DNA from 4 places in the Herbaspirillum sp. Her4 genome. Region 2 is predicted to be linked to each of the others. Evidence: predicted binding sites of a transcription regulator. Region 2 holds the regulator's gene; each other region holds the start of a gene.
What was found. The regulator sigma-54, encoded in region 2, starts transcription at its own class of promoters, with help from an activator protein. The targets are predictions, from matches to a motif close to TGGCANGNAANCTGCTTT.

Region 1: ACWFUC_RS05515 (TorF family putative porin) is a predicted target of sigma-54. The motif match lies at 5,332-5,349, and genes of this name have one in related genera.
Region 3: adh (aldehyde dehydrogenase) is a predicted target of sigma-54. The motif match lies at 6,099-6,116, and genes of this name have one in related genera.
Region 4: ACWFUC_RS25420 (acetyl-CoA acetyltransferase) is a predicted target of sigma-54. The motif match lies at 3,680-3,697, and genes of this name have one in related genera.

The regions. Positions count from the first base shown of each region.
Region 1 is NZ_CM176330.1:1,204,306-1,212,094, reverse strand. It holds gene gshB (glutathione synthase) at 1-843, opposite strand, end outside; gene gshA (glutamate--cysteine ligase) at 882-2,180, opposite strand; gene ACWFUC_RS05525 (ammonium transporter) at 2,586-4,121, opposite strand; gene ACWFUC_RS05520 (P-II family nitrogen regulator) at 4,137-4,475, opposite strand; gene ACWFUC_RS05515 (TorF family putative porin) at 4,488-5,270, opposite strand; gene ACWFUC_RS05510 (hypothetical protein) at 5,436-5,666, shown strand; gene ACWFUC_RS05505 (accessory factor UbiK family protein) at 5,725-5,970, shown strand; gene ACWFUC_RS05500 (magnesium chelatase domain-containing protein) at 6,044-6,271, shown strand; gene ACWFUC_RS05495 (helix-turn-helix domain-containing protein) at 6,462-6,842, opposite strand; gene ACWFUC_RS05490 (hypothetical protein) at 7,464-7,646, shown strand.
Region 2 is NZ_CM176330.1:91,309-99,097, reverse strand. It holds gene ACWFUC_RS00440 (SDR family oxidoreductase) at 1-9, shown strand, start outside; gene ACWFUC_RS00435 (UbiX family flavin prenyltransferase) at 98-700, opposite strand; gene grxD (Grx4 family monothiol glutaredoxin) at 723-1,034, opposite strand; gene ACWFUC_RS00425 (hypothetical protein) at 1,196-1,342, shown strand; gene hpf (ribosome hibernation-promoting factor, HPF/YfiA family) at 1,405-1,767, opposite strand; gene ACWFUC_RS00415 (RNA polymerase factor sigma-54) at 1,920-3,410, opposite strand; gene lptB (LPS export ABC transporter ATP-binding protein) at 3,528-4,271, opposite strand; gene lptA (lipopolysaccharide transport periplasmic protein LptA) at 4,274-4,912, opposite strand; gene lptC (LPS export ABC transporter periplasmic protein LptC) at 4,964-5,572, opposite strand; gene ACWFUC_RS00395 (KdsC family phosphatase) at 5,569-6,123, opposite strand; gene ACWFUC_RS00390 (KpsF/GutQ family sugar-phosphate isomerase) at 6,123-7,151, opposite strand; gene ACWFUC_RS00385 (monovalent cation:proton antiporter family protein) at 7,525-7,789, shown strand, end outside.
Region 3 is NZ_CM176330.1:3,267,059-3,274,847, forward strand. It holds gene ACWFUC_RS14720 (T6SS effector BTH_I2691 family protein) at 1-83, shown strand, start outside; gene ACWFUC_RS14725 (DUF6708 domain-containing protein) at 117-1,295, shown strand; gene ACWFUC_RS14730 (nucleotidyltransferase family protein) at 1,347-1,913, opposite strand; gene ACWFUC_RS14735 (GNAT family N-acetyltransferase) at 2,071-3,225, opposite strand; gene ACWFUC_RS14740 (NAD(+) synthase) at 3,346-5,403, shown strand; gene ACWFUC_RS14745 (P-II family nitrogen regulator) at 5,584-5,922, shown strand; gene adh (aldehyde dehydrogenase) at 6,187-7,707, shown strand.
Region 4 is NZ_CM176330.1:5,620,322-5,628,110, forward strand. It holds gene ACWFUC_RS25410 (TRAP transporter large permease) at 1-1,868, opposite strand, end outside; gene ACWFUC_RS25415 (TRAP transporter substrate-binding protein) at 1,974-3,008, opposite strand; gene ACWFUC_RS25420 (acetyl-CoA acetyltransferase) at 3,766-4,947, shown strand; gene ACWFUC_RS25425 (acyl-CoA synthetase) at 5,010-6,686, shown strand; gene ACWFUC_RS25430 (PPC domain-containing DNA-binding protein) at 6,683-7,252, shown strand; gene ACWFUC_RS25435 (PPC domain-containing DNA-binding protein) at 7,255-7,707, shown strand; gene ACWFUC_RS25440 (dicarboxylate/amino acid:cation symporter) at 7,789-7,789, opposite strand, start outside.

The DNA of each region.
Region 1 (7,789 bases), 1.1 Mb from region 2:
GATTTCGGTGAGATAGTCGCCGATAGCGTCCAATCCTACCAGTAACAGGCCACGTTGATACAAGATCGGCCCCAAAGCCTCGCCGATCTCGATGTCGCGAGCCGATGCCGGCTGCGCTTTGCCCAGACCGCCTGCGGCCAGGTTGCCGCGCACCTCGTTGCCCTGCGGAATGCGTGCCAGCACATTGGGCACCACCTTGCCGCCGATCAGGAGAATGCGCTTGTCGCCTGCGCTGATCTGGGGAATGAAACGCTGCGCCATGATCGTGCGTTGACCGTTGTCGGTCAGGGTTTCGATGATGGAGCCCAGATTCATGCCATCGGCCTTGACGCGGAAGATCCCCATGCCGCCCATGCCGTCGAGCGGCTTCAGGATCACGTCCTGGTGCTCGTCGTGGAAGGCGCGCAGGCGCTTGGCGTCGCGCGTGACCAGGGTCGGCGCGGTGTACTGCGGGAACTGGGCAATGGCCAGTTTCTCGTTGTGGCTGCGGATGGCGGCCGGCTTGTTGAATACGCGCGCCCCCTGCTTCTCGGCCAGCTCCAGCAAGTACGTCGTGTAGATGTACTCCATGTCGAAGGGCGGATCCTTGCGCACGATCACCGCATCGAATTCGGAGAGGAAGGACGACGCCGGCTTGTCGGCACGGTACCAGTCATCGGCCTCGCCGGTCAGCGTGATCTTGAAGGCATTGGCAGTCACCAGGCCGTTTTCCAGCACCAGGTCGCCCTGTTCGAAGGCGTAGATGCTGTGTCCGCGGCGTGCGGCCTCGCGCATCATGGCGAAGGTGGAATCCTTGTACGTCTTGAACGTATCCAGAGGATCGGCGAGGAAAGCGATTTTCATGAGGCTGGGGTCCTGTTGAGCCTGGCAAAGGCGCGATATTAATAAACTTCCGGGTTGGGGTCGGTCTTTTCCATCTCCACCGAGGCGGCCAGCAGCGCCAGTCGCGCCACCACGCCATACATGTAGAAACGGTTGGGCGCGGCCGTGCCCGGCTTGGCATGCATGTCAGGCAGGGCATGCTGCTGGGCGAACGCCAGCGGCACGAAATGCGCACCGGGGGCGTTCAGGTTTTCGTTCACGCCACGTTCGGCGTGCACGCGGTAGAAACCGCCCACCACATAGCGGTCGATCATGTAGACCACCGGCTCGGCCACGGCCTGGTTGATGCGCTCGAAGGAGTGCACACCTTCCTGCACGATCACTTCCGAGACTTCCAGGCCTTCCTTGCCGGCCAGCATGCCGGTGCGCTGCTTGCGGTTGAGGTCCTTGATCTCGCTGGCATCCTTGACCGCCATGATGCCCATGCCATAGGTGCCGGCATTGGCCTTGATGAAGACGAAGGGCTGTTCCTTGATGCCGTATTCCTTGTACTTCTTGCGGATTTTCGACAGCAGCGAGGACACGCTGTCGGCCAGCGCGTCGGTGCCGGTGTTCTCCTGGAAGTCGATGTCGCTGACCTTGGCGAAGAGCGGGTTGAGCATCCAGGGGTCGACCTCGACCATTTTGGAAAACTTCTTCACCACTTCATCGTAGGCGGCAAAGTGGTTGCTCTTGCGGCGCAGCGCCCAGCCCGCGTGCAGCGGCGGCAGGACGCTTTGTTCATGCAGCCCTTCCAGCACCGAGGGAATGCCGCTGGAGAGGTCATTGTTGAGCAGCACCGTACAGGGGTCGAAGTTCTTCAGGCCCAAGCGGCGGCCGTTGGCCGAGCGCTCCAGCGGTTCCAGCGTAATGTGGGTGCCGTCGGGCAGTTCGATCTGCTGCGGCTTCGTTGCGCCTTGGGCCAGCGTACCCAGGCGCACGTTCAGCCCGGTCTGGCGGAAGATCTGCATCAGGCGGCCGATGTTCTGCAGGTAGAAGGTATTGCCGGGCTGGGTTTCCGGAATCAGCAGCAGGTTGCGCGCATCCGGGCAGTATTTCTCGATGGCTGCCATGGCCGCTTGCACCGCCAGCGGCAGCATTTCCGGCGAGAGGTTGTTGAAGCCGCCCGGGAACAGGTTGGTATCGACCGGTGCCAGCTTGAACCCGGCATTGCGCAGGTCCACCGAGCAATAGAAGGGCGGCGTGTGCTCCTGCCACTCCATGCGGAACCAGCGTTCGATGGCCGGCGTGGCACCCAGGATTTTCTTCTCCAGCTCCAGCAGGGGACCATTCAGAGCGGTGACGAGATGCGGGACCATAAAAGACCTTAACAATATGTAAATGCCGGCAGCGAGCTTCGATTTTAGCGGATTCCTGAAACCGTGTTGCGACGCAGTAGACGCCGCTGTTGCCATTTCAGCAAAGCCGGGATCCGGCCACGGTCGCTGCAAAGGCGTGGCCGGGAGTGTTCACATGGCGATGATGGCGGCATTTTAAAGAGTCCGACTCAAATACTCGGGAATTATCCCCCTGCGACGCGGCAATGCATCAGGAAACCGCTTTACCTGAAGGAAATGGCAAAAAAACGACAGCTTGACTCCCTGGCAAGCTTGCATCCTCTTCATGTCGTGAAGCCTGCAAATGAAAAAAGGCACCCGAAGGTGCCTTGTAAAGAGGCCGTTTCCAGCCCCGAAGGAATACTGCAGACTCAGTACGACAGATGCTTAGTGGTAGGCCGATTCGCCGTGGCTGGAGATGTCCAGGCCTTCGCGTTCTTCTTCCTCGGTCACACGCAGGCCGATGACGACGTCGACGATCTTGTAGGCGATGAAGGAAACCACACCCGACAGGATCACGGTGGTCAGCACGCCTTGGAACTGGATCCAGACCTGGCCGCCGATGGAGTAATCCGGAGCAACGGCGTTGGCCACGTAGTCGTAGATGCCGGTGCCGCCCAGGCTGGGCGCTGCGAACACGCCGGTCAGGATGGCGCCCAGGATGCCGCCCACGCCGTGCACGCCGAAGACGTCCAGTGCATCGTCCGAACCCAGGATCTTCTTCAGGCCGCTCACGCCCCACAGGCACAGCAGGCCGGCCAGCAGGCCCATGACTACGGCACCGATGACGCCCACGAAGCCGGCCGCCGGGGTGATCGCCACCAGACCGGCGACGGCGCCCGAAGCAGCACCCAGCATGGAAGGCTTGCCCTTGCCGATCCATTCGCCGAAGCTCCAGGACAAGACCGCGGCAGCAGTGGCCAGGATGGTGTTGACGAAGGCCAGGGCAGCAGTGCCGTTGGCTTCCAGACCGGAGCCAGCGTTGAAGCCGAACCAGCCGAACCACAGCAGCGAGGCACCGACCATGGTCAGGGTCAGGCTATGCGGCTTGAAGGCTTCCTTGCCGAAACCGATACGCTTGCCGATCACGTAGGAACCCACCAGGCCGGCGATGGCGGCATTGATGTGCACCACGGTGCCACCAGCGTAATCCAGCGCGCCCTTCTGGAACAGCCAGCCCGAGATGGCGGTCGCCTTTTCAGCGGCGGCGGTATCGGTGAAGGCGTCCGGACCCGGCCAGAACCAGACCATGTGGGCCATCGGCAGGTAGGAGAAGGTGAACCACAGGATCGAGAACAGGATCACGGCGGAGAACTTCACGCGCTCGGCGAAGGCACCGATGATCAGCGCCACGGTGATGGCGGCAAACGCACCCTGGAAGGCGACGAAGACCAGTTCCGGAATGACCACGCCCTTGCTGAAGGTAGCGGTGTTGGAGTCACCGGTCAGGCCGTGCAGGAACAGGCGATCAAAGCCGCCGAAGAAGGCGCTGCCCTCGGTGAACGCGATGCTGTAGCCGTAGACGAACCACAGGATGTAGATCAGCGAGAAGATCATGAAGCACTGCATCAGCACCGACAGCATGTTCTTGCTGCGCACCAGGCCGCCGTAGAACAGGCCCAGGCCTGGCAGGGTCATCAGGATGACGAAAGCGGTACACACCAGCATCCAGGCAGTGTCGCCCTTGTTGGGGACCGGAGCCGGAGCAGCAGCGGCTGCGGCCGGCGCTGCAGGGGCAGCGGCAGCCGGGGCAGCTGCTTCAGCCTTGGGCGCAGCCGGAGCGGCAGCGGCCGGGGCAGCGGCGGTGGCCGCTGCGGCTTCAGGCTTGGGCGCGTCCTGCGCCTGGGCCGGAGCGGTAAAACCTACCGCCAACAACAGCGCGCCAATGGCGAGCGCGCCGGAAAACATTTTCTTCATGCTCATTAGAATTCCCCTTTTTTACAGAGCGTCTTTACCGGTCTCGCCGGTACGGATACGGATCACGTCCAGCAAGTCCTGGACGAAGATCTTGCCGTCGCCGATCTTGCCGGTGCGGGCGGCGGTCTCGATGGCTTCCAGGGCGCGTTCGACGATGGCGTCGTCCACGGCGGCCTCGATCTTGGTCTTGGGCAGGAAATCCACCACATACTCGGCACCGCGATACAGCTCGGTATGGCCTTTCTGACGACCGAAGCCCTTGACTTCAGTCACGGTGATGCCTTGCACACCGATGGCCGAGAGGGCTTCACGCACCTCATCCAGCTTGAACGGTTTGATGATCGCAGTGATCAGTTTCATACGAACCTCTTGTTAGAAAGTTTTGCTGATGGAGAAGACGAAGCCGTTCTTGCCGACGTTCTTGGCGCCATCCGATGCCGGGGTGGTGGTCACGCCGTCCTTCAGGTCGGTACCGACGTAGGCCAGGCCCAGGGTGATGCCGGCTGCCTCGTCGAAGGTCTTGGACAGGCCGATCTTCCAGTCGGTGTAGCTGAAGTCGTTGGGGTTGCCGCGCACGCTCTGGTGACCGACGTGCAGACCCAGCATCACGCCGTAGTAGGTCTCGATGTTGGCACCCAGGTCGAAGTACTGGCTGTACTTGCTGTTGACGGCGCCGAACAGGTTGGTCAGCGATTGCGAATACTTGAAGTAAGCCGGACCGTAGCCGACCTGGCCATACAGTTCGAAGGTGTTGGCGTTCTTGGCACCGCTGTTGGCCAGGGTGTTGCCCGGGTAGTAGTAGTACAGGCCGCCGACGTCATAGGTGAAGCCGCCGCCGATGTCGCCGCGCTTGCCGCCGTAGATGTCCCACTCGACGTCACCCTTGGTGTCGGTACCGGTCAGGGTGCCCGCGTCCTTGATCCACTTGATGTTGGTCAGCCAGGTCCCGGCGTAGAGGCCGGTCGGGTTGTGCGTGTAGTCAGCGCCAACCTGCAGGGCCGGATCAAAGCGGGTCTGGGTCAGGCCACGATAGCGGTAGTCGCTCACCACGGCAGCGTTGAAGCTCAGTTCATTGTCCGGCTTGGCGTCTTCTGCGCGGGCCACGGTAGAAACGAAGGATGCGGCGATGGCTGTTGCAAGAATCAGTTTCTTCATGACTTTCCCTCTGGTTTATGTTTTAACAATAAAGTCGGTTTTTTGTCTTTGCCCAGACTCATTAGCAGGAGCCGTGCCATGTCCGTTCGGCAAGGCAGACTTGTCTTTTTGCGTGAAACCAGAGATTTGCAACGATTTTTTTCGAGATCAGCTTCAAAATAGTGCATGCGCCACCCAAATGCACGCTGCTGGTGCGATATTGATGGTTTTTTATCAATCCTGCATCAAACGCGGCGAACACATTTTGGTGCGCGGGTGGCGGGCGAAGCAAAGATCACCAAGTCGGAGCATTTCCTGCAGGAAAATTCACTGCATTTCAGCGCGTTTTCTGCCCGTTTTGAAGCGCTGGCCGGCACCTGTTGGCAAAAATGCGGTCTCAGCGGGACATCCCGGTAGGAGGATGGGCGGGAAACCGCTAAACTTGCAGTACAGCTATCTGCCAAGGAGATCCGACATGGACAAGCCCCCATTTTTTGAAGACCTGCAATCCAAGATCAACAAGGCGATCGAGAACTCTCCGGCCAAGGACATCGAGAAGAACGTCAAGGCCATGCTGAGTCAGGGTTTTGCCAAGCTGGACCTGGTCACGCGCGAGGAATTCGACGTCCAGGCCCAGGTACTGGCCAAGACCCGTGCCCGCCTGGAGGCGCTGGAAGCGCGTGTTGCCGAGCTTGAGGCTCAGCAAAAACAGAATCCATGACCCTGGCCCGGACACTTTTCTCTTTCCCTCCCCCTTCCCTTCTTTCTGCTGACCAGCTGCCGGGTTCATCGCGATGAGCCTGGCAGTCTTGCGCAGCCGCGCCTTGGCCGGCATGAGCGCCCCGCCGGTGACGGTCGAGGTGCATCTGGCCAATGGCTTGCCGGCCTTCACCATCGTCGGACTCCCCGAGGCCGAGGTGAAGGAAGCCAAGGACCGCGTCCGGGCGGCGCTGCAAAACGCCCGGTTTGAATTCCCCGCCCGCCGCATTTCATGTTGTCAACCGCGAACTCAAGAAAAATGAACTTGATAGACGCCTTGAAGGAAGGACTTAACGTCTTCGCTTCCAAGAGCGCTATGGGAGGCGTACGCCCATACAAAGGTGAACTGCTGCGTTTACCGGCCCATCTGTAAGCGAGTGATTTCAGCGGTGCCCGGCTTGCTTGTTGAACTTATCTACCCGGGGCCCCGTATCTTGGAAGATGGGTGGTGACCTACCTAGAAGAGCCTGCTTTCAAAGCAGAGTGATGCGCGTTGCAATAGACCTGAATAAGGTCATGGAGCGTCGCTCGATGCTTAGGGGAAAGAGAGCGCATCTTTGTTAGCAAAATCGGATCAGGGAAGGCGGATTGCAGATCCGTCGGCGCAAAAAGCGTCCATACGGGAACATTAAAAAATGCCGCGAAATTATCAATTTGATCGAGCGAGGTATTCAGCCGCCCATTCTCGTATCGCGAAATGGTTTCGATTTCAACACATAGCGCGGCAGCTAGTTGGTGCTGCGTGAGAGAACGTGCCTTTCGAAGTGCGGCGATGTTCCGACCAAGGGATTTGGCCGCAGAAACAGGCAGTTTTTGATCTTCGGTCTTTTTCATGTGCAAGCTCAGTGGCTTTCACATGGTCTCCTCATTCCCCCCCGCAGAACAGGGCTCATTAAATCAATATTATTGACTTGCTGAATCAACTTCATCTAGTATCCGTGCGTTTCTTATGCAACAGAAGGCCGCCCAGGCGACGATGCTAGGGCGGTTTCTCGCCATCTATGTTCATTACATTTCCCTCTTGGCAGGTCCAAGGTGTGCCACGCACGTTGATCGCGCCTGCGATACCTTGGAATTCCGCTTTGCTGGATGTCAGCCAACCATGTTTCTTAGTGTCGCCAAAAATTGATTCTCCTATTCCGCAAACGCATCTGCGATTGTTCTCGGACATTGATGAACTACTCACACACGTACGGGACGAGCGCGATGACACCTGCAATGTATATGTCTTGTCCTATGTAAAAGATCGTTTATCCATCTCAGTAGTGACCGGTATTGGTTCTTATCCATGTCCAAGAACTGGCATTAAACTAAGAGTCTTCTTTGACGACAGTAATCAGCCGCAACCAGCTCATAGCGCCCAGCCACAATTTTCAAAGCACCTTACTTTTGCAATTGACGCGAAATTTGCAAGACCCCAATGATTATGTATTCAGAGCTTAAATGGGTATTTAGATGAAAATTGATCGATTCACGGACGTTGATTTGTCCACCGCGTTGCGTACGCTGCACAAACTTGCCTCTCAAGAAGGAGACCTTGGGCGTGACTACTGGATGCAAATTTCGGAGTTACTCAAGGATGCTGCAAGCTATAAGCAAAGGGCGTTGATTGCAGAAGAAAAACTGAGAAAAAAATGACTCCATACTACTTCGCATCTATGTGACAGCAGAGGTGCCGGCCCACAAGTAACGCTTAAAGAACGTCTGCGATTTTTGAGGGAACATGCCGGGATATCTCGAGAATGCAGAAGATTTTAATATGGGCCCAAAAGGACTATCAG
Region 2 (7,789 bases):
CGGGGGTGAGCCGGTTTATATTCGCCAGATGAAGAAATGGCCGCAGTGATGAGCTGCGGCCAATTTTCTTTGCCCGAACGTGATAAGGGTTAACGCATCACTCAGTCCCGCCCTTCATGCCCTTCCACTCCGGCGTCAACTGCATTGAAATCCCGAACATGTCCAGCACGCGTCCCAGCGTGTGGTCCACCATCTCTTCCATGGAAGCAGGGCGCTGGTAGAAGCCGGGCAGGGGCGGGAAGATCACGCCGCCCATTTCGGTGACGGATGTCATGTTGCGCAGATGGGCCAGATTGAACGGGGTCTCACGCACCATCAGCACCAGCCGGCGGCGTTCCTTGAGCACCACATCCGCTGCGCGGGTGATGAGGTTGTCGGACAGACCATGCGCCACGGCGGCCAGGGTCTTCATCGAACAGGGCGCCACCACCATGCCGGTGGAGGCGAAGGAGCCGCTGGCGATGCAGGCGCCGACATCGCGCACGTTGTGCACCACATCGGCCAGCGCTTCTACATCCTTGCGCCGCATGTCCAGTTCCTGATGCAGGTTGAGTACACCCGCTTCGGACACCATCAGGTGCGTTTCCACCTGGCCATGCTTGCGCAGATGCTCCAGCAGCCGCACGCCATAGATGGCACCGGTGGCACCGGTGATCGCAACGATCAGGCGCTGGCGCGGCTGGCTGGAAGAACTGCTCATGAGTCAGTCAGGCAAGTAAAACTCAGCCCTTGATCAGGGTCTGCAGTTCGCCGGACTCGTACATCTCGGTCATGATGTCGGAGCCGCCGACGAATTCACCCTTCACGTACAGCTGAGGAATGGTCGGCCAGTTCGAGTATTCCTTGATGCCCTGGCGCACGTCCGGGCTTTCCAGCACGTTGACGGTGACGATGTTCTCGGCACCGCTGGCCTTCAGCAGCTGGATGGCCTTGCCGGAAAAGCCGCATTGGGGGAACTGTGCAGTGCCCTTCATGAACAGCACCACGGGGTTTTGGGTCACGGTTTCTTTGATCCAGGATTGGACGTCGCTCATGGCTGTGCCTTTAAAAATGGGATTGCCCGACATTATAGGGAAAAGCCGGCGGGCGCGTTGAAATCGCCTGCATGCTGGTGGCCTGTCTGAACGGGCAAAAAATTGCATCGAGGAAATGATTTATATCGTATGCAAATTCTTGTGTCGAAGATGAGGGTGCCGTGAAGACATTCAAGCCGTCCCTTGCATCATCGTCAGCAGCGGCGGTGGAAAAGTTGCTTTACGCAATGATTTATATCTTTTCCACAGGCTTGGCCAGTTCGGCGGCCGCAAATGAAAAAGGGCGCTTGCGCGCCCCTTCCTCATGAAATTCGGCTGGCTTTCTCAGCAGCCTTGCGGCTGCGAGGTGGCTTGCCGAGGGTGTCCTGGCTTATGCCGCTCCGGCCACCGCATCCTCCGGCGTTTCGTCCGGCAGGCGCTTGGCCATGGAGTGATGCTCCTGCAACTTGTCCTTGTGCTTGATGACCTGGCGATCGAGCTTGTCGATCAGCGTGTCAATGGCAGCGTAGAGGTCGTGTGCGATGCTTTCCGCATGTAGATCCTTCCCCTTGATGTGGACGTTGATTTCCGCTTTTTGGCGCTTTTCCTTTTCTGTGAGTTTATCTACGCTCAGGATCACGCTGACGTCGATCACGTTGTCGAAATGGCGCTTGATACGCGAGAGCTTGCTTTGCACGTATTCCCGGATGGCGGGGGTCAGTTCGAGGTGGTGTCCACTGATGGTCAGATTCATACAAGACTCCTATCGTGAAGTCACTGGAGGTTCGTGCAATCGATCCTGCTGCAGCTGTACCACGGGCACGGTCTTCGTGTCGGATGGCGCGGGCATCAGTCGGATGCTTGCCTGAACACAGCAACGGTACTGCAGAAAAACTGAGGAAAAACTCAGAGGGACTTGCGGAGATTGACCGGCGGAATCTTCAACACTTCGCGGTATTTGGCGACTGTGCGTCGCGCGACCACCATGCCTTGTTCTGCCAGCATATCCGCAATCTTGCTATCGGATAATGGGGTCTGCGGGTTCTCGGCTCCTATCAACTGTTTGATCAGCGCCCGTATCGCGGTGGAGGATGCTTCACCTCCGGTTTCAGTCGCGACATGGCTACCGAAGAAGTATTTCAACTCAAACATTCCATGCGGAGTGAGCATGTATTTCTGAGTCGTCACGCGAGAGATGGTGCTCTCGTGTAGACCCAGTGTATCAGCAATTTCACGCAGCACAAGGGGGCGCATGGCGACTGCCCCATGTGAAAAGAAGTTTCTTTGACGTTCCACAATAGCCTGCGCGACGCGCAAAATTGTATCGAAACGTTGCCGCATGTTCTTGATGAGCCACTTGGCTTCCTGCAACTGCGACGACAGCGAACCTTCTCCCTTGGCTTGCTTCAATGCACTGGCATACATCGCATTGACGCGCAGCTTGGGCATGACCTCATGGTTGAGCATGACCTGCCAGCCGTTCTTTGTCTGCTTGACAATCACGTCCGGCACCACATAGTCCGAGGCATCACGCGCGAATTCCGCACCCGGATGCGGACGGCACTGGCGGATCACGGCCTGCGCTTCACGCAGGTCTTCGTCATCGCAATCCAGTGCCTTCTTGATCTTGTTGAAATCGCGTTGTGCAAACAGCGGCAGGTAATCCTCCACGATCCTCAAGGCCAGCTTGCGCGTCACGAAGGGAATCTTGGGCAGGCGGCGGATCTGCAGGGCCAGGCATTCGCCGGCACTGCGCGCACCGACACCCGCCGGGTCCAGGCTCTGCAGCAGCTTGAGCGAAATCGACAGCTCTTCCATGTCGATGCCCAGCTCTTCGGGCAGGCGCGCGTGGATGTCTTCCAGCGGCTCTTCCAGATAGCCGCTCTCGTCGAGCGCATCGGTGAGCAGTTCCAGCAGCGCACGATCACGCAGGGTGCGTGCGGTCACGCGGATCTGTTCCAGCAGGTGTTCGCGCAGGGTCAGTTCGTGCGCTTCGAGTTGTGGACGGGCATCGTCATCGTCTGGCGACTTGCCGCTGCGCGCGACGTCGTCGAAGCTCCAGTCGGCATCCCCCGTGACACCGGCTTCCGGCGCGTTGTCCTGGTAGTCGAAGCTGGAATCGCCATCGCTGGCGGCCGGGGCCGCTTCGCCGCTGCCTTCGTGACTGGTTTCGGCAACGCCGCTGGAGGGCGAACTGGAGACCGCGCCATCGGCCAGCAGACGTACCGAATTGTCGAGCGCGTCGTCGAGGCGTTCCAGCAGGGGATTGTCGGAGAGGATCTGTTCCAGTTCCTGGTGCAGTTCCAGCGTCGACAGTTGCAACAGTCTGATCGACTGCTGCAGTTGCGGCGTCAATGCGAGGTGCTGCGAGGTACGTAACTGGAGCGACTGTTTCATCTGTCTTTCTGAAAGCGGCGTGGCCCGCTGGTTGCTCTGCCGGTCGTTGCGTATTGCGTATTACGTGATGCGCACTCTGTATTTCTTCAAGCGTATCGGGCAAGCCGACTGCACCGCTTACATGCGGAAATGCTCGCCCAGATACACGCGGCGCACCGACTCGTTGGCGATGATCTCTTCCGGATTGCCGCTGGCCAGCACCGTGCCCTGGTTGATGATGTAGGCGCGATCACAGATGCCCAGCGTTTCGCGCACGTTGTGGTCGGTGATCAGCACGCCGATGCCGCGTTCCTTCAGGAAGCGCACGATGCGCTGAATCTCGATCACGGCAATCGGGTCGATACCGGCGAACGGTTCATCCAGCAGCACGAAGCGCGGATCGGTGGCCAGTGCGCGGGCGATCTCGACGCGCCGGCGTTCACCGCCCGAGAGCGACAGCGCCTGGCTTTCGCGCAGCTTCTCGATCTGCAATTCGTGCAGCAGGTTGTTGAGGCGGCCTTCGATTTCATCGCGCGAGAGCGGCTTGCCCTCTTCCCGGCGCAGTTCCAGCACGGCGCGGATATTGTCTTCCACCGTCAGCTTGCGGAATACCGAGGCTTCCTGCGGCAGGTAGGACAAGCCCATGGTGGCACGCTTGTGGATCGGCATGCGCGAAATGGACGCGCCATCGAGGTCGATCTCGCCACCATCGGAAGGCACCAGTCCCACGATCATGTAGAACGAGGTGGTCTTGCCGGCCCCATTGGGGCCGAGCAGGCCGACCACCTCGCCGCTGCGCAATTCCATCGAGACATCGCGCACTACCTGGCGCGCGCCATAACTTTTCTTCAGGCCGCGAACGACCAGCGAGCTGACTGCCATCGTTACTGATCCTTTCCGCTGTCGCGACGCGTTGCAGGCTGCGCGGCGTTGTTCTTGCCCGCGGGCTGGGCCGACGGGGTGGCCGGCGCGGTGCTGCCTGCCGGCGGCGGATTCTTGGGCTGGATCACCGCAGTGATGCGGCCTGCGCCCGGCTTGCTCTCGCCGGTGGCGGTGTTGTTCACGGAATAGAATTCGGCGCGGCTGTCGTAGGAGATGAATTCGCCGTTGACTTCATCGGTGATGCGATCGCCGTCCATGCGCTGGATGTGCGCGCGCTGGAACAGCTTGGAGATTTCGGTCTGCTCCGAATACTCGATGCGCTCGGCCTGGCCTTCGATCCACAGGTTGGGACCGCCGTCACGCTTCTGGCGGAAGTTGGCCAGCGCGCCCGGGGCCGCATACAGCACCGCATTTTCATAACCGTACTGGTCGGTCGTCAATACCACGCGGCCGGCCTTGATGATCAGCGTGCCGCGGGTCATGACCACGTTGCCGGTAAAGGTCTTCACCTGGCGCACGTCATCGTAGACCATCTGGTCTGCCTCGATGTTGGTCGGCTTGGTGGAGTCCGCCTTCTCGGCGTTGGCCACGCCGCACACGGCAGCCAGCATCAGCATCGGCAGTAAGAATGAGCGTTTCATTGGGTTCCTGTCTGATCGGTTCTTGGCGTTTTTATCCCGGAGTCATCCGGCTTAGCGTTTCTTCGGAGTGGGCTCGTAATAGCCGCGGACATTGCCGAACAGCTGCACCACCTGGGTCGCATTGTTGGCCACCATGCCCACGCCGTTCAGGCGCGTGGTGCCCATGGTCATGGCCACCGGCTTGTCGGTCTTGACGATTTCATCGTCAGGCAACAGCAGCAGGTATTCCGAGACCAGGTGCATCTGCTCGCGGCCCTTGTAGGGCGCGCGGATGGCATTGGCGTTGCCGTACATGTGGATCTGTGTCTGGTCGTCGGTGACGCGCGCGGTATCCGAGTAGAGCTCCATCGGTGCCTGGTTCTGGTCCAGGTTGTGCACCACCGGCTTGGTGATCTCGAAGGAGTCATCCGTGGGGTAGTGCACCATCTTCGTTCCCGCAACGTCATAGCGCGGCAGACCGGTCGGGCCCATGCGCACGTAGTTGAAGTTTTCCAGGTAGTAGTCGGGTTTGCCGCGCGGGCGCTGCGCCGGTTGCTGGTCGCCCGCAGCCCGCATGGCCTGCATCACCCAGAAGCTGCCCAGGGCGCCGGCGATCAGGATCACCAGGATCACCGCCAGGCGGATGCGCTCGGCGTTGCGTTCTCCGCTGCGCCCGCTCATGCCAGGTACGGCGCGAGGGCCGCCTCGTAGTTGCCTTGTGCTGCCAGCACCAGGTCGCAGATCTCGCGCACGGCACCATGGCCGCCGCTGGCCTGGGTCACGTAGTCGCTGCGCGACTTCACCTCGCGATGGCCGTTGGCCACGCAGGCCTTGAATCCGACGCGGGTCAGTACCGGCAGGTCGATGATGTCGTCGCCCAGGTAGCCGCAATCCTGCGGCGTCAACTGCACCTGCAGCAGCAGCTGTTCGAAGGCCTGGCGCTTGTCGTGGATGCCCTGGAATACATGGGCGATGCCGAGATCGCGCGCACGGCGCAGCACATAGGGCGACTGGCGCGCGGTGATGATGGCGGCAGCGGTGCCGTATTGCTGCATCATCTTGATGCCGTGGCCATCGAGCGCGTTGAAGCGCTTGAAGGCCTCGCCATCCTCGCCGTAGAACAGGCCGCCATCGGTGAGCACGCCATCCACGTCGAAGATCATCAGGCGGATCGCCGCCGCCTTGGCGAGCGCGGCAGCGGGCAGGGTGCTGGCGAAGGCTGGCGCGTTCATCAGATCACCTTGGCGCGAGTGAGATCGTGGATGTGCAGCGCGCCCGTGAGCACGCCGGCCGCATCGGTAACCAGCAGCTGGTTGATGCGGAATTGTTCCATCAATTGCACGGCATCCACGGCCAGCTGGTCCTGGTTGACGGTCTGCGGATTGGCATGCATGACGTCGGCGATGTAAAACTTGGAAAAGTCCTGGCCACGCTCCAGCAGGCGGCGCAGGTCGCCGTCGGTGAAGACGCCGACCGGGCGGAATTGCTCATCCACCACGGCGGTCATGGCCATGCCCTTGCGGGTGATTTCCATCAGCGCTGCCGACAGCGACACGTCCGGGCGCACGGCGGGAATGGCTTCGCCGCTGCGCATCACGTCGCGCACGTGGGTCAGCAGGCGGCGGCCCAGTGCACCACCGGGATGGGAGCGCGCAAAATCTTCCTCGACGAAGCCGCGCGCATCCAGCAGCGACACCGCCAGCGCGTCGCCCATGGCCAGCGTGGCCGTGGTGCTGGCGGTCGGGGCCAGGTTGAGGGTGCAGGCTTCCTGCGCCACGCCCACGTTGAGGTGGACGGCGGACAGCTTGGCCAGGGTGGACTGGTCATTGCCGGTCATGGCGATGATCACCGCACCCATGCGCTTGACGATGGGCACGATGGCCAGCAGCTCGGCCGTTTCACCGGAATTGGAAATGGCAATGAAGACATCGCGCGCCGTCACCATGCCCAGGTCGCCGTGCGCGGCTTCGGCCGGATGCATGAACAGCGAGGGGGTGCCGGTAGAGGCCAGGGTGGCGGCGATCTTGCGGCCGACATGGCCGGACTTGCCGATCCCCGAGACCACCGCACGTCCCTCGCATTGCAGCAAGGTCTGCACGGCAAGTGCCAGGGGGTCGGCGCTGTCGTCGCGCAGGCGGTCTTTCAGGGCCAGGATGGCATCGGCTTCGATCTGCAGGGTCTGGCGTGCCAGTGCGATGGCACGGCGGGCAGCCCCGGCCGAAAAAGATGCAGGCGTGGTTTTGTCATCGGTTACACTCATAACCGAAGTATAAACGAATTAGCAAAGCAAAAAACTTGCCAGATGTAAGGGAATGCTGCCGGATTTGACGTGATATGCAGCGTTGCATCGCGCCGCAGCACCGCTGCCACGGGGGATTTCCGGCCATTGCCGGGATGGGGCATGGCATTGCAGCAAGCGCGGAGGGTTCACGGTCGCACTGAATTACTCTGCTGTTGTGGAGCCACACGTATGAATTTCAAGGCGATTTCGCGCCTCGCCGCCCAAGGCTTTCCTTCATATTGCACACTGGTCAGGTGAACTGCCTTTTGCTGGTGCGTTGCCAATTTTACAAATTCATTCATATCGAACCCCGCCGCAGCCCGGCGGCTTTTGACAAGAAACCCCAACAGCAATGTTTTCCGGACTGGAACTGACCCTTTTCCTTCTGGCTGCCGCAGTCCTTGGCGTGGTCGCCTTCCGCATGATGCAGTTGCCGCCGATGCTGGGCTACCTGGTGGTGGGCATCATCATCGGCCCGCACGGCCTGGCTTTTGCCGAGGACAATGAAACCACCCATGCGCTGGCCGAGTTCGGCGTGGTGTTCCTGATGTTTTCCATCGGTCTGGAGTTTTCGCTCTCCAAGCTCTCGGCCATGCGCCATATTGTCTTCGGCCTGG
Region 3 (7,789 bases), 2.5 Mb from region 2:
CTGTGCGGTTTACCTATACGATATATGACCTTCGTACCCGGGTGCCCATCGCGCAAGATACCTTGGAAGTCAAGCGCGGCTAAACCGATACGAACTATTTTTATGAGTAAAAGGTGATGAGTAAGGGTGACCGCAAAGCCGCACGCATTGCACAGCGTGCGCAACAAGAAGGTGCACAAGGTAAGCCCTATGGTTCGTTCGAGCCAGGTGGCTCAGCTGCCAATGAGAGTGACTTTGTGCTGTACGACTGGACAGGACAAACCGCCAGCGATGCATTTTTTGCGCTGCATAATGATCCTGCTTTTAAAGGCTTTGGCACCGATGCAGTACTACTGCCACCGCACAGTTTGAGTGTGAGCCGCGCCCCCCATACTGGTGGCTCGGTGATCGAAGCCTATCCGCATGGTTTGGCTTACGCCGATCAGATTGCGGGGATGGTTGGAATGGCAGCATTTGGCGCATTATTTATGCAGTTACCCCTCTTCGGTCTTTTGTTTTATCTTTTTGCATCCGTTTACCAAGATGCGAGAATGGGCATTGGGATTACGCTATTCATATTTTTGGGGCTGATAGTTAACGGAACTATTTGCTATTTTTTGATTCGCTGGGACATTACCGGCTACCGCTACGCCCCTGTACTCTTTGACCGTGCCGCAGGCAAGGTGCATGTGTTCTTTGACCAAACACTGTTGTTTCGCTGGCTACCGCTGTGGGGTGGTGGCAAGTACGAAATCCAGACCTACGAATGGTCTTGCATACGCGGCCAGGTGACACGCTCTCGCGTGTTCACGGGCAACACTGCGCAAGAACTCGCTTCGCTTTCTTGTGTGGTGGTGCGTGGTCCACAAGATCCCACGGTGGTGGCCCAGTTTGAAGTGGGTGGTAGCACCAATGCATTGGCAGTACAGCTACTGCTAGACCGTTGGGAACATGTGCGCCGCTTCATGGAACATGAAGGGCCTCTCTTTGTGCAAGATGATGGTCCGTATGTGCCTCCGGCTACGCAGTCATTGTGGGGCGCTTTGTGCTGGGGTCAACCGCTCATTGGTCCGGGAAGGCATGCACCGAGTGTCGGCATGGTGCTGGCGCAAATCTTTACGGCGTTTTTTGTATGGTTCACCGTTCCATTTGGGCTGGTGGGTTGGTTGTGCTTCCACATCAAAGACAAACCTAAATGGCCAGCGGAAATTCTGGCCAGCGTCGGGGGTAATCCACTCAGGGGGAAAGACCTGGAGGCTTGGCGCGGTGTGGTGCCTGCATCCAACCTTGAGTCAGAAAAATCAAAAAGCGCGTAGTTGATTTGTATTGAAAATTGCCCCCGGCCAGCAGGTGGTTTTTAGCGTTATTCAGATATCATTCCGAGATAGCCAAGCCCAACGTCTTTGGTAAGAGTTAAATTTCTCATCAAAAAGGTCCGCGTGATTTGTCAATGGATTGGGAGTGAGTCTTCCAGAATAAACTCCGTGAACCCCATTTGGCGCATAGATCTCCAGATTCCCGGAGCTCACCGAAACGCCCAAACAAGCCTCCAGCATCAAAAATCTATCGATGCCATCCTTTGCTGAATTTGATTTTGGATAGTCATATCCAAAATATTCCCGATACCACAAGTGAACACGGGCCTGATTTTTTACCTCTATCTTTACGCCGAGATTTCCTAAAATTTCATCGGCTTTGCGTTGCTGAAGTATTTCTCCCTCTTCCGACAAATCATGAGGGTCGAAGTAGAAGATATCGTAATCTTTGATATTGGATTCTGGCGCAGTTTGTGCGAGCACATTCCAAACAGTTTGGAACAAGCACCCGGCAACCAACCACGCATCCTTCAATGCAAGCTGATCAAGAGACTCAAGTATGGCTGCGTTGTATTTGTTTAAAAGGATATCTCGGGCAAATTTTTCGGACAGATTCATATCAAAGATCTACCAAAAATGGCTTGCCGGAAATTCTGCTAAGCGAGTGGCAAGCCACCGTAGGTGATGAATACTAAAAAGATTTAAAAAATTTAAATCATTTATTTTTGAATGGAGCCGGCGCTTCTGATATGCGGGCCGGCTTTTTTGCACATCTTCAGCGCGGCGCATCCCGGAAGGGATTGTGTTCGTTCAACTCCGAGATATAGCCATCGATGCCATTGCTCTCGCGCGAGAGGAAATGTTCCACCGCATCGTAGAACCCCGGATGCGCCAGCCAGTGCGCCGACCAGGTCTTCTGCGGCAGGAAGCCGCGCGCCATCTTGTGCTCGCCCTGGGCGCCGCCTTCGAACCAGGTGATCTTCTCGGCGATGCAGAATTCCAGCGGCTGGTAATACGCCGTCTCGAAATGCAGGCAGGGCACGTGTTCCAGCGCGCCCCAGTAGCGGCCGTAGAGCGTATCGGCGTCATACACCGTCAGGGATGATGCGATCGGCTCATCCCCCCGCAGCGCTACCGTCAGCAGCAGGTGCTGCGGCATGGTTTCACCGATGCGGCGGAAGAAATCCAGGTTCAGGTAGGGCGTGGAATAGTGCGCCGCATAGGTGTGCCGATAGCAGCGGTTGAAGAAACGCCAGTGCGCCTCCGTGATCTCGGCCCCGCGCAGCCAGACGAAGCGCACGCCTTGCTCGGCCACCTTGCGCCGTTCGGCCAGGATGTTCTTGCGCTTCTTGCGGTCCAGCGTATCGACGAATTCCGAAAAATTGCCATACCCTTCATTGTGCCAATGGAACTGCACGCCGCTGCGCAGCAGGTATCCCGCGTCAGCCAGCTGCTGCGCCTGTTCCGGCGGGGGATAGAGGATATGCGTGGAGGAAACTTCATTTCGCTGCTGCAGCGCCCGTAGCGCGGCCACCAGTGCGCCGCGTGCGGTGTCGTCGATGGCCATCAGGCGCGCACCGCGTACCGGCGTGAAGGGGATGGCCGAGAGCAGCTTGGGGTAGTACTCCACGCCATGCCGCTGGTAAGCCTCGGCCCAGGCCCAGTCGAAGACGTATTCGCCATACGAGTGAAACTTGCGGTACAGGGGCAGGGCGGCCACCAGTTGCTCCTGCTGGCCCTCGCCCTGCCACAGCGTCAGGTAATGCGGCTCCCAGCCGGACTCGGGACTGGCGCTGCCGCTCTCATGCAGCGCATGCAGGAAGGCATAAGAAAGGAAGGGATTGCCCTCGGCCTGGGCGGCCACCAGCGCATCCCAGCGGGCCGGGCCGATCTCGGCCAGAGAAGAAACGATTCGCGTGCGATAATCCATGGACTGCGAGTGACCTGCGAAAGTTGGCGCGGCCCTCGGCCCCGCTGGAACAGGCATTCTACGCAAAATGAACAGAACGCGTCGCCGCCATGGCGAAGAGTACGGAGTCCAACACACGCTATGCCTAGCCCCTTCTTCAATCTCTACAACCACGGTTTCGCCCGCGTCGCCGTGGCAGTGCCGGACTGCAAGGTGGCCGATCCCGGCTTCAACGCCGAGCGCACCATCGCCCTGGCCGAACAGGCCGCCGCCCGTGGTGCGGCCCTGGTGTCCTTCCCCGAACTGGGCCTGTCGGCCTACAGCTGCGAAGACCTGTTCCAGCAGCGCGCCTTGCTTGAGGCTTCGCTGCAGGCGCTGCAATCGGTGCTGCAAGCTTCCCTGCGCATCGCCCCGGCACTCATCGTCGGCCTGCCGCTGAAGGTCGATCACCAGCTCTACAACTGCGCGGTGGTCGTGCATGCCGGCCGCATCCTGGGCGTGGTGCCCAAGAGCTACCTGCCCAACTACAGCGAATTCTACGAAGCGCGCCAGTTCAGCAGCGCCGATTGCGCCGTCACCCGCCGCACCCGCCTGCTGGGCCAGGACGTGGACTTCGGCAGCCATGTACTGTTCGAGATCGGCAATATCCCTGACTTCCGTTTCCATATCGAGATCTGCGAAGACGTATGGGTGCCGATCCCGCCGTCCTCCTTCGCCGCGTTGGCCGGTGCCACCGTGCTGGTGAACCTGTCGGCTTCCAACATCGTGGTCGGCAAGTCGGGTTACCGCCATCAGCTGGTGTCGCAACAATCGGCGCGCTGCCTGGCAGCCTATCTTTATTCGTCGGCGGGCAATGGTGAATCCACCACCGACCTGGCCTGGGATGGCCAGGCCCTGATCTGCGAGAACGGTGAACTGCTGGCCGAGTCCGAGCGCTTCGCCGAAGGCGGCCACGTGATCTATGCCGACATCGACCTGGAACGCCTCTCGCGTGAACGCTTCCACCAGACCACCTTCGGCCAGTCGGTGCGCCGCCATGCGGAAGAAGTGCGCCGCTTTGAAGTGGTGCGCTTCGACGTGCAGGTGCCGCTGGACCAGGATTTGCCGCTGCAGCGCCGGGTCGCGCGCTTCCCCTATGTGCCGGCCAATGCCGAACAGCGCGAACTGCGTTGCCGCGAGGTCTACAACATCCAGGTGCAGGCCCTGGTGCAGCGCCTGTCTTCCTCGAATATCAAGAAGGTCGTCATCGGTGTTTCCGGTGGCCTCGATTCGACCCATGCGCTGCTGGTCTGCGCCAAGGCCATGGACAAGCTGGGCCTGCCGCGTTCCAACATCCTGGCCTATACCATGCCCGGCTTTGCCACCAGCAGCCGCACGCTGGTGCAGGCGCATCAGCTGATGGCGCAGGTGGGGTGTTCGGCGCAGGAGATCGATATCCGTCCCAGCTGCGAACAGATGCTGAAGGACCTGGATCACCCGTATTCACGCGGCGAGCCGGTCTATGACATCACCTTCGAGAACGTGCAGGCCGGCGAGCGCACCAATCACCTGTTCCGCCTGGCCAATCATCACGGTGCCATCGTCATCGGGACCGGCGACCTGTCCGAACTGGCGCTGGGCTGGTGTACCTATGGCGTGGGCGACCACATGTCGCATTACAACGTCAACGCCAGCGTACCCAAGACCCTCATCACGCACCTGGTGCGCTGGGTGGCGGAATCCGGTTCGCTGGAACTGAAGCAGCCGGAAGTGCTGATCCACATCCTCGAAACCGAAATCAGTCCGGAACTGGTGCCGGGCGCCTCCGACGGCGAACCGGGCCAGCGTACGCAGGATTTCATCGGCCCTTACGAGCTGCAGGATTTCAATCTCTACTACATCTTGCGCTACGGCTTCACGCCGGCGAAGGTGGCCTTCCTGGCGCACAGCGCCTGGCAGGACCGCAGCATCGGCCATTGGCCCGATGGCCTGCACGGTGCGCGTAACCAGTACAGCTTGCCGCAGATCAAGAAAAACCTGGGCATCTTCGTCTATCGGTTCTTCAAGACCAGCCAGTTCAAGCGCTCCTGCGTGCCCAATGCCCCCAAAGTCGGCTCGGGCGGCTCGCTCTCACCGCGTGGCGACTGGCGCGCGCCCAGCGATGGCGAGGCCACGGTCTGGCTGCAGGATCTGGAGCGCATTCCCGATCTGGAGGCCTGAAAATCGGCTTTTTATGGCCCGGCGGGTTCAAGAAGGTTGAAAGCCGGGCACGCCTGATTGACAATGTGCAAGTGGGCAGGACGCCACGGTCTTGCCAGTAAAATAAGAACAAAGGTTGTATCCGCTATTCAATAGATCGTTGAGATCGTTTCTTTACGACATACCAAGAGAGGAATTGCCATGAAACAAGTGACCGCCATCATCAAACCGTTCAAGCTGGACGAGGTGCGTGAATCCCTCGCCGAAGTCGGCGTCACGGGCCTGACGGTCACCGAAGTGAAGGGCTTCGGACGGCAGAAGGGCCACACCGAACTCTATCGCGGTGCCGAATACGTGGTCGACTTCCTGCCCAAGGTCAAGATCGAGGTCGTGGTGGACGACAAGGTGGTCGAGCAGGCCGTGGACGCCATCATCAAGGCCGCCCGCACCGGCAAGATCGGCGACGGCAAGATCTTCGTGCAGGAAGTGGAGCAGGTGATCCGTATCCGTACCGGCGAAACCGGCCCGGATGCCGTCTGATCCAAAGATCTCCGCGCATTGCGAAAGACCGGCCACTGGCCGGTTTTTTTTACGTCCTCAGAAAAGCGCCCAGGGTGTGGCAGGCTGTTGCTGCACGCTGTCCCAGGCTGCGCCAGATTGACACAGCGTGACAATGGCGCTGGCGCAAGATCCCCTTGCAGAGCGGGTTTGCAGGCTGGCATGCGATTTGCCATCTTGAAGGGTGAACGTCCGCTGCGGCCATGATCGCGGCGGGATTTCAACCATAACCCGAACGGAGACGACATGAACCTGGCAGACATCAGCAAACTCGGCGTACGCGATCCCTTCAAGCAACGTTACGACAACTTCATCGGTGGCAAATTCGTGCCGCCGGTCAAGGGCGAATACTTCGAGAACATCAGCCCGGTGATCGGCCGCGCCTTCTGTGAAGTGGCGCGCTCCAGCGCCGAAGACGTGGAACTGGCGCTGGACGCCGCCCACGCCGCCAAGAAGAGCTGGGGCAAGACTTCCCCCGCCGAGCGCGCCAACGTGCTGCTCAAGATCGCCGACCGCATGGAAGCCAACCTCGAATTGCTGGCCACCGCCGAGACCCTGGACAACGGCAAGCCCATCCGCGAAACCATGGCCGCCGACATCCCGTTGGCCATCGACCACTTCCGCTATTTCGCCGCCGCCGTTCGCACTCAGGAAGGCAGCATCTGCACCATCGACAGCGACACTTACGCCTATCACTTCCATGAACCGCTGGGCGTGGTCGGCCAGATCATCCCGTGGAACTTCCCCATCCTGATGGCGGTGTGGAAGCTCGCTCCGGCGCTGGCCGCCGGCAACTGCGTGGTCCTGAAACCGGCCGAGCAGACGCCGGCTTCCATCATGGTCCTGATCGAACTGATCGCCGACCTGATCCCGCCGGGCGTGGTCAACATCGTGCAGGGCTTCGGCGTGGAAGCCGGCAAGCCGCTGGCCTCCAACAAGCGCATCGCCAAGATCGCCTTCACCGGCGAGACCACTACCGGCCGCCTGATCATGCAGTACGCCTCGCAGAACCTGATCCCGGTGACCCTGGAGCTGGGTGGCAAGTCGCCCAACATCTTCTTCGCCGATGTGCTGGACAAGGATGACGAATTCTTCGACAAGGCCCTGGAAGGCTTCGCCATGTTTGCGCTGAACCAGGGCGAGGTCTGCACCTGCCCCTCGCGCGTGCTGGTGCAGGAATCGATCTATGACCGTTTCATCGAACGTGCCTTGAAGCGCGTGGCCGCCATCAAGCAGGGCAACCCGCTGGACAAAAGCACCATGATCGGCGCGCAGGCCTCGCAGGAGCAGTTGGAAAAGATCCTCTCCTATATCGACATCGGCAAGCAGGAAGGCGCCAAGGTGCTGGCCGGCGGCGGACGTGAAGAACTGGGCGGTGATCTGGCCTCGGGCTACTACGTCAAGCCGACCGTCTTCCAGGGCAACAACAAGATGCGCATCTTCCAGGAAGAAATCTTCGGCCCCGTGGTGTCGGTGACCACCTTCAAGGATGAGGAAGAAGCCCTGTCTATCGCCAACGACACCCTGTACGGCCTGGGTGCTGGCCTGTGGACCCGCGATGGCACGCGCGCCTTCCGCATGGGCCGCGAGATCCAGGCTGGCCGCGTGTGGACCAACTGCTATCACCTGTATCCGGCGCATGCAGCCTTCGGTGGCTACAAGCAGTCCGGCATCGGCCGCGAGAACCACAAGATGATGCTGGACCACTACCAGCAGACCAAGAACCTGCTGGTCAGCTACAGCCCCAAGGCGCTGGGCTTCTTCTGATCGCGTGATTTCGTTTGACTCCTTGCAGCAAGGCAGCTTCGGCACCGGTCCGCAACTCCCGCGGCCGGTGCCGCTTTTATTG
Region 4 (7,789 bases), 170 kb from region 2:
GAAATCCAGGGCACGAAGGCCACCACCAGCAGCGCTACCACCAGCGCGGCCAGGTAGCCCCAGACCCGGTTGAACACGCCATCCGGCGAGACCTTGCCGATGGCGCAGGCGGCATAGAAGCCGACCCCGAAAGGCGGTGCGAACAGGCCGATGCCCATGGCCAGGATCACCACCATCGCATAGTGCACGTCATGCACGCCCAGCGAACGCGCCACCGGGAACAGCAGCGGCCCGAACAGCACGATGGCGGGAATGCCTTCCAGCAGGCTGCCCAGCACGATGAAGATGACGATGGTGATCAGCAGGAACCCGGCACCGCCGCCCGGCACGCCCTGCATCAGCGCCACCAGCTTGGCCGAGAATCCCGATTGCGTGAGCGCCCAGGCCATCGCGGTAGCCATGCCGATGATGAGCAGGATGGCGCCCGACAAGGCCGCCGATTCGATCAGCATGGGATAGAGCCGCTTGAAGTTCAGGTGCTTCAGGAACAGGTGCATGATCAGCCCGACCACCACCGTATAGGCCACGCCGATGGTGGCCACTTCGGTCGCCGTGGCGACGCCTTCGATGACGGCCACGCGGATGAGCATGGGCAGCGCCAGCGCCGGAATGGCCGCGATCAGGGTCTTGACGATCAGCGAGACCGGCGCGCGCTGCACATCCGGCATCGGCTCGCGGCGCGCCCGCATCCAGCACACGACCGCAATGGCAATGGTGGCAATGGCCGCCGGCATCAGTCCGCCAATGAACAGCGCCGTGATCGACACGCTGCAGACCGCACCGATGGTGATGAGCACCAGGCTCGGCGGAATGGTTTCGGTCATGGCACCGGAGGAGGACAGCAAGGCCACCAGTTCTTCCGGCTTGGAACCGCGCTTCTTCATCTCGGGGAACAGCGCCGGGGCAATCGCGGCCATGTCGGCTGCCTTGGAACCGGAGATGCCGGAGACCAGGAACATCGCCCCCAGCAGCACGTATTGCAGGCCGCCGCGCACGTGGCCCAGCAGCGCGGCCATGAAGTCGATCAGGGTCTTGGCCAGGCCCGACATTTCCAGCAAGGAGCCCAGCAGCACGAACAGCGGCACCGACAGCAGGATCAGGCTGGACATGCCCTCGTCCATGCGGCTGACCACGATCATCAGCGGTGCCGTGGTGGCCAGGGCCAGATAGGCCATGGTGGCCGTACCGAAAGCGAACGCGATGGGAATGCCACCGGCCACGCATACGCCGATGAGCAGCACGAAGAACACGATCAGGTTGTAATTGCCCATGCCCAGCAGCATGGGCTTGGCCAGCCACAGCGCGCCCGCAATCACGGCCACCACGGCCAGTGCCGAGAGCAGCAGTCGCATCGTCGTCATGGCCGCCATGCGCGAGACCGCCGCCAGCAGCATCAGGATCGCGCCGACCGGCAGGGCCGCAGCGCGCAGGCCATCGGGGATTTCCAGCGCCGGCGTGGTGATCGGCATCTGCTCCACCGCATGGTCCACGGCCGGATGGATCACCATCAGCACGAAGATGCAGACCACCAGTGCCGCCACCGTTTCGAGCCACACGCGGCCTTTCTCGGAACACTTGTTGATGATGGCGGTGAGCCGCATGTGCTCGCCACGATCCAGCGCCAGCACGGCCCCCAGCATCGACAGCCAGATGAACAGAATCGAGGCCAGTTCATCCGACCATACCAGGGGGTCATGCAGCGCATAGCGGTAGATCACGCCGGTCAGCAGCACCACGGTTTCAGCCACCACCAGGGCGGCCGCCACGGCACCGACCACGTGCATCACCATGCGATTGAATGCGACCAGCGCGCGCGCAGCCGGGTTCATGTTGACCGGGGCGCGGTAAGTCATTGCAGCTTCCATCATCAAGCTCCAGCGAAATGGATTCAGGGCGGGAGCGCTGCCCTCACGGCGAGGGCAGCACTCCGGCGCACGGGCTCATGCAGGCATGAGCCCCGGCAAACGAAGCGCTCAGGCCAGCTTGCCGGTGTACTTTTCCAGCAGGGCCCAGGGCTCGTCGCCGAACTTCTTCTTCCACTCGGCATAGAAACCGGCACTGCGCAGCTTGGCGCGGAAGGAATCGGCATCGGCATTGTTGAAGGCCAGACCCTTGCCCTTCATTTCATCGACCAGCGAATCGTTGAGCTTGCGCACGTCGGCGCGCTGGTTCATGGCGGCTTCGTTGATGATGCGGGCCATCAGGTCTTGCAGGTCCTTGGGCAGGCGCTCGAAGGATTTCTTGTTGCCCAGGAACCAGAAGCCATCCCACATGTGGTTGGTGATGGAGCAGTACTTCTGCACTTCGTAGAGCTTGGCGGTGGAGATGATGGCCATGGGGTTTTCCTGGCCTTCCACGATCTTGGTCTGCAGGGCCGAATAGACTTCGGCGAAGTTGATCGAGGTCGGTGCCGCATCGAAGGCCTTGAACATGGAGGTCCACAGCGGGCTGGGCGGCACGCGCAGCTTCATGCCCTTGAGGTCGTCGGCCGCCTTGATGGGCTTGGTGCTGTTGGTGATCTGGCGATAGCCGTTGTCCCAGATCTTTTCAAAGGCGAACAGTGTGGACTTGGCTTCGATCTGCTTGCGCACGTGCGCACCCAGCTCGCCATCCATGGCCGGCCAGACCTGGCTGTAATCCTTGAAGGCAAACCCGATGCCGGAGATCTGCGCAGCCGGCACCAGCGTGCCCAGGATCAGCGGCGAGAGCGTGAAGAAATCAATCGCGCCCGCACGCACCTGCGAGAGCATGTCGGTATCGGTGCCCAACTGGTTGTTGGGGTAGAGCTGCAGTTCGATGCGGCCCTTGGATTGTTCCGCGATGGCCGCGGCCATTTCCTTGGCGCGCGCATTCATCGGGTGCGTGACCGGCAGATTGTTGGCGTACTTGAAGGTGAATTCGGCCGCATGCGCGGAGGTCGATACCAGGCCGGTAGCGGCGGCAGCCGAGGCCACCGAAGCCGTCTTCAGAAAATGGCGGCGCGTGATCTTGCCAGTGGATTGTTCCATCTGCTTGTCTCCTGTCTGTCTGTTTGTAATTTTGAAATTTGCTGAATCCGGCGCTACCAGGGCTTGCTGGATCGGGCGTGCAGCTCCCTGTCCCGGGTGGTCAACACTGCCTGTGCCTCGACAGAGCAAATTGGATGCCAAGCCCCCGGTCCTCCCTGGTCGGCATGGCCTCGCCCCGCTCCCTCAACGGCACTGCGCCTGTATTCTCTGCGATAAGGGCGGGCCTGTACAAGCACGCAATCATCGCCGCCCTCATTTATTTACGTGCAGCGGGGCTGCGACACCTGTCGCAGGAGTGTCGCTGCACTGTCGCAGGAATCGACACCTGTTCATGCTGCTCACCGGCAATAGTGATGCCTGCCGGCTGCTGCAGCGCAATGATTTACGTTAACGTAAAGTACGTGCTATCTTCATGCGGTCGGCGGGCACGGCCCTGCCCTGTTCCATTTTTTCCTGCATATCGGGAATGAGCGGGCCGCCTGCCGAACACATCAGCACGCATCAACATCAACAACAAAGCGAGACCCGGCGCGGCTTTGCGCCGGCACTCTCAGGAGACGGGCAAGATGCAGGCCGGCACCTGGCGCGATGGCGCCATCACCGGCTGCGCGATGCCGAGGCAAGGGACCTTCGACACCGGCTGCATGCGGTGGCGCAAGCGGTCCTGCGCGTGGCACCGATTTTGCATATTGCCCCTGTGTGTAACGGAGCGACCCCGCTCCATTGACCCCGTGATTACGGACACAAGGACAACCCCATGACTGTTTCTGCATCCTCACCCTGCATCACCGGCTGGAACCATTCGCAGTTCGGCAAGCTCGACGGCATCGATCCGGAAGTGCTGATCGGCCAGGTCGCCAAGGCCGCCATCGAGCACGCAGGACTGCAACCGGAAGACATCGACTCGGTGCATTTCGGCACCTTCAATGCCGGTTTCCTGTACCAGGATTTCCCTTCTTCGCTGGTCCTGAACACGCTGCCGCAGCTGCGCTTCAAACCCGCCACGCGCCTGGAGAATGCCTGCGCCACCGGTTCGGCGGCCATCCATTCGGGCCTGCAGGCGATCAAGGCCGGCGAATCGAAACACGTGCTGGTGATCGGCTTCGAGAAGATGACCGAGCTGGCCACCGCGCAAGTGGGCGAGGTGCTGCTCAAGGCCTGCTACGCCAAGGAAGAGGCGGGCATTCCGGGCGGCTTTGCCGGGGTCTTCGGCAAAATCGCGCAGAGCTACTTCGATCGCTTCGGCGACCAGTCCGATGCGCTGGCGATGATCGCGGCCAAGAATCACAAGAACGGCATGGTCAATCCCTATGCGCACATGCGCAAGGATTTCGGTTTCGATTTCTGCCGCACGGTCTCCGACAAGAACCCGTACGTGGCCGGTCCGCTCAAGCGCACCGACTGCTCGCTCATTTCCGATGGTGCAGCTGCCCTCGTCATCAGCGCTGCCGATGTGGCCAAGTCCATGCCGCGCGCAGTGCAGTTCCGTGCGGCGGTCCACGTCAATGATTTCCTGCCGTTGTCGCGCCGCGATCCGACCCGCTTCGAAGCGGCCGAGCTGGCCTGGAAGAAGGCGCTGGGCGCAGCCAGCCTGAGCCTCGATGATCTCTCGCTGGTGGAAACGCACGACTGCTTCACCGTGGCCGAATTGCTGGAATACGAAGCCATGGGCCTGGCCCCGCACGGCCAGGGCGCGCGCGTGATTGCCGAAGGCATCACCGCCAAGGACGGCAAGCTGCCGGTCAATCCCTCGGGCGGGCTGAAGTCCAAGGGCCATCCTGTCGGTGCCACCGGTGTCTCGATGCACGTGATGGCGGCCATGCAGGCATCCCATGATGCGGGCGACATGCAGATCGCCAATGCGCGCTATGCCGGCGTGTTCAACATGGGCGGTGCGGCGGTGGCCAACTATGTGAGCATTCTGGAGCGTGTGAACTGAAAATGCGGTAGCAGCCCCGGCGCGCCATCCTGGCGTTGAAGGATGGCGCGCCATATGAAGTGATGTGCAAAAAAAACAGAACAAGGCAGCACGCCAATTTCCATCAGAATTCCATCAGAAGAATCGGGACGAGTGAGACGATGTTAAGCAAAGTGATGAACCTGGGCCGCCTGCTCTCGGACGTGGCGCGCCGCTTTCCGGAAGAGCCGGGCCTGATCCTGGCGCAAGGCGCAACCGATGGCAGCGACCGCCTGATCCCCTGGCGCGAGATCAATGCCCGCGTCGATGCGCTGGCCCACGCCCTCACCCGGCGCGGCGTCAAGAAGGGCGACAAGATGCTGGTCCACTCGCGCAACAACCAGCAGATCTTCGAGAGTGCCTGGGCCGCCTTCAAGATGGGCGTGGTCTGGGTGCCGACCAATTTCCGCATCACGCCGCCCGAGGCCGCCTATCTCGGCCAGTCCAGCGGCGCCTGCGTGATGCTGTATGACCGCGGTTTCGCACCGTATGTCGACGCGGTGAAATCCGCCTCGCCCACGCTCGAACACGTGGTGGCCCTGGCCGACGCACGGCCGGGCGAACTCGATTACGAAACCCTGGTGGCCGATGGCAGCGGCGAAACCTTCCGCGAGGCCGAAGTCGATTACGACGATCCGCTGTGGTTCTTCTATACCTCCGGCACCACCGGCCATCCCAAGGCGGGCATGCTCTCGCACGGCCAGATGGCCTTCGTGGTGACCAATCACCTGGCCGACCTGATGCCGGGACTCACGCATCAATCGCGCTCGCTGGTGGTGGCACCGCTGTCACACGGCGCAGGCGTGCATGCCGTGGTCAATACCGCGCGAGGTGCGGCCAGCATCCTGCTCTCTTCCGAACGGCTGGTGGTCGAGGAAGCCTGGCAGCTGGTGGAAAAATACAAGGTGGACAATCTCTTCACGGTGCCCACCATCGTCAAGATCCTGGTCGAGGATGAGTCGGTGGACCGCTACGACCACAGCTCGCTGAAACACGTCATCTATGCCGGCGCCCCCATGTATCGCGCCGACCAGGTCCATGCATTGAAGAAGCTGGGCAAGGTGCTGGTGCAGTATTACGGCCTGGGTGAAGTGACCGGCAATATCACCTTCCTGCCGTCCTATTTGCACTTCGAGGATGACGCCCATCCGCAGGCGCGCGTGGGTTCCTGCGGCATGCCGCGTACCGGCATGCAGATCGCCATCCTGAACGAGGATGGACAAGAACTGGCGCCCTTCGAGACCGGCGAAATCTGCGTGCGCGGACCGGCCGTCTTCATGGGCTATCACAACAATCCGGAGGCCAATGCCAAGGCCTTCAAGCATGACTGGTTCCATACCGGCGACCTCGGGCATGTGGACAAGGATGGCTTCCTCTACATCACCGGACGTTCCTCTGACATGTACATCTCGGGCGGCTCCAACGTCTATCCGCGCGAGATCGAGGAAGCCCTGCTGACGCATCCGGCCGTCTCCGAAGTGGCGGTGCTGGGCGTGCCCGATCCCAAGTGGGGCGAAAGCGGGCTGGCGGTGATCGTCTGCAAGGCTGGCCAGCAGGTCGATGGCGAGGCCTTGCTGGCGCATCTGGAAACCCGCATCGGCAAGTACAAGTGGCCGCGCCGCTTCGTCTACTGGGACAGCATGCCCAAGTCGGGCTACGGCAAGATCGTCAAGAAACAGATCAAGGCGCTGCTGGAAGAGCAAGGCGACTACCGCCTATGAAACTCTCCAGCCAACCAGGCGAGACCACGGCCAGCGCCGGTTTCCTGGCGGTGCGCAAGTTCCTTCATGCAGGCCAGCCAAGCTATCCGCGCACGCTGGACCTGGAGGCCGACCCGGCCGAGGAACTTCGTATCACGCTGCAACCGGGCACCCCGGTCGGCCCGGCCTTGCGCCGCGTGCTGGCACGCTACGGCCAGCGCGGCGGCGTCGGGCGACTGTGCGGCGGTACCGCGCGGCGCCTGCATTACCACCGCATCGAACAGACCGGCGATCCCGACCGGCCTTATGACTACGGACCACCGCATGTATTGGAAGGCGTCATCAGCTTCGTGACCGGCGCCATCACCATCGGCCAGAACGCCGATGGAAAAGTATTACTGCATTGCCACTCAGGTTTCATCGATGGCGATGGCACGCTGCATGGCGGCCATCTGCTGCTCGACACGGTGGAGGTGGGCGACGATCCGCTCATCCTGCGCCTGTGCCTGTTCTCCCGCAGCGCCTTCGTCGTCAACAGCGATGAAGAGACGCACTTCAGTCTATTGCATCCGACACCCATGGAATGATGATGACGCTCCCCGCCCATGACAGCGACTCCCTTGACGACCACATCCACGTAGAACAGGGCCAGCTCGGCAAGCTGGTGATGGCCCGGCTCAAACCCAACCAGGACCTCACCGAAAGCGTGGAAGCGCTGTGCCGACAGCACGACATGGACAAGGCCATCGTGCGGGGCGCCATCGGCAGCCTCATCGATGCCCATCTGCAATACGCCACCCCGTCCGGCGTGCGTGCGATGGAGATCAACGGGCCGGGCGTGGAAATCCTCAACGTCTTCGGTGAAATCGGTTTTGCCGATGGCGCGGGCAGCGCCCATCCGCTGCAAGGCGTGGTGGCCGATACCGAGGGCCGCATCTTTGCCGGACGCTTCGTGCGCGGGGCCAATCTCTCTTTCATCACCATCGAGATCACCTTGCAGGAATGGATTGCGGTCAAGCAATCCGAGGCGCTGCCGGCCTGAATCACTTTCCTTTCACCCATGAAAAATGCCGCGCGGCTCATCACCGGGCGGCATTGTTTCATTCTTGGACTAACTATCGGAT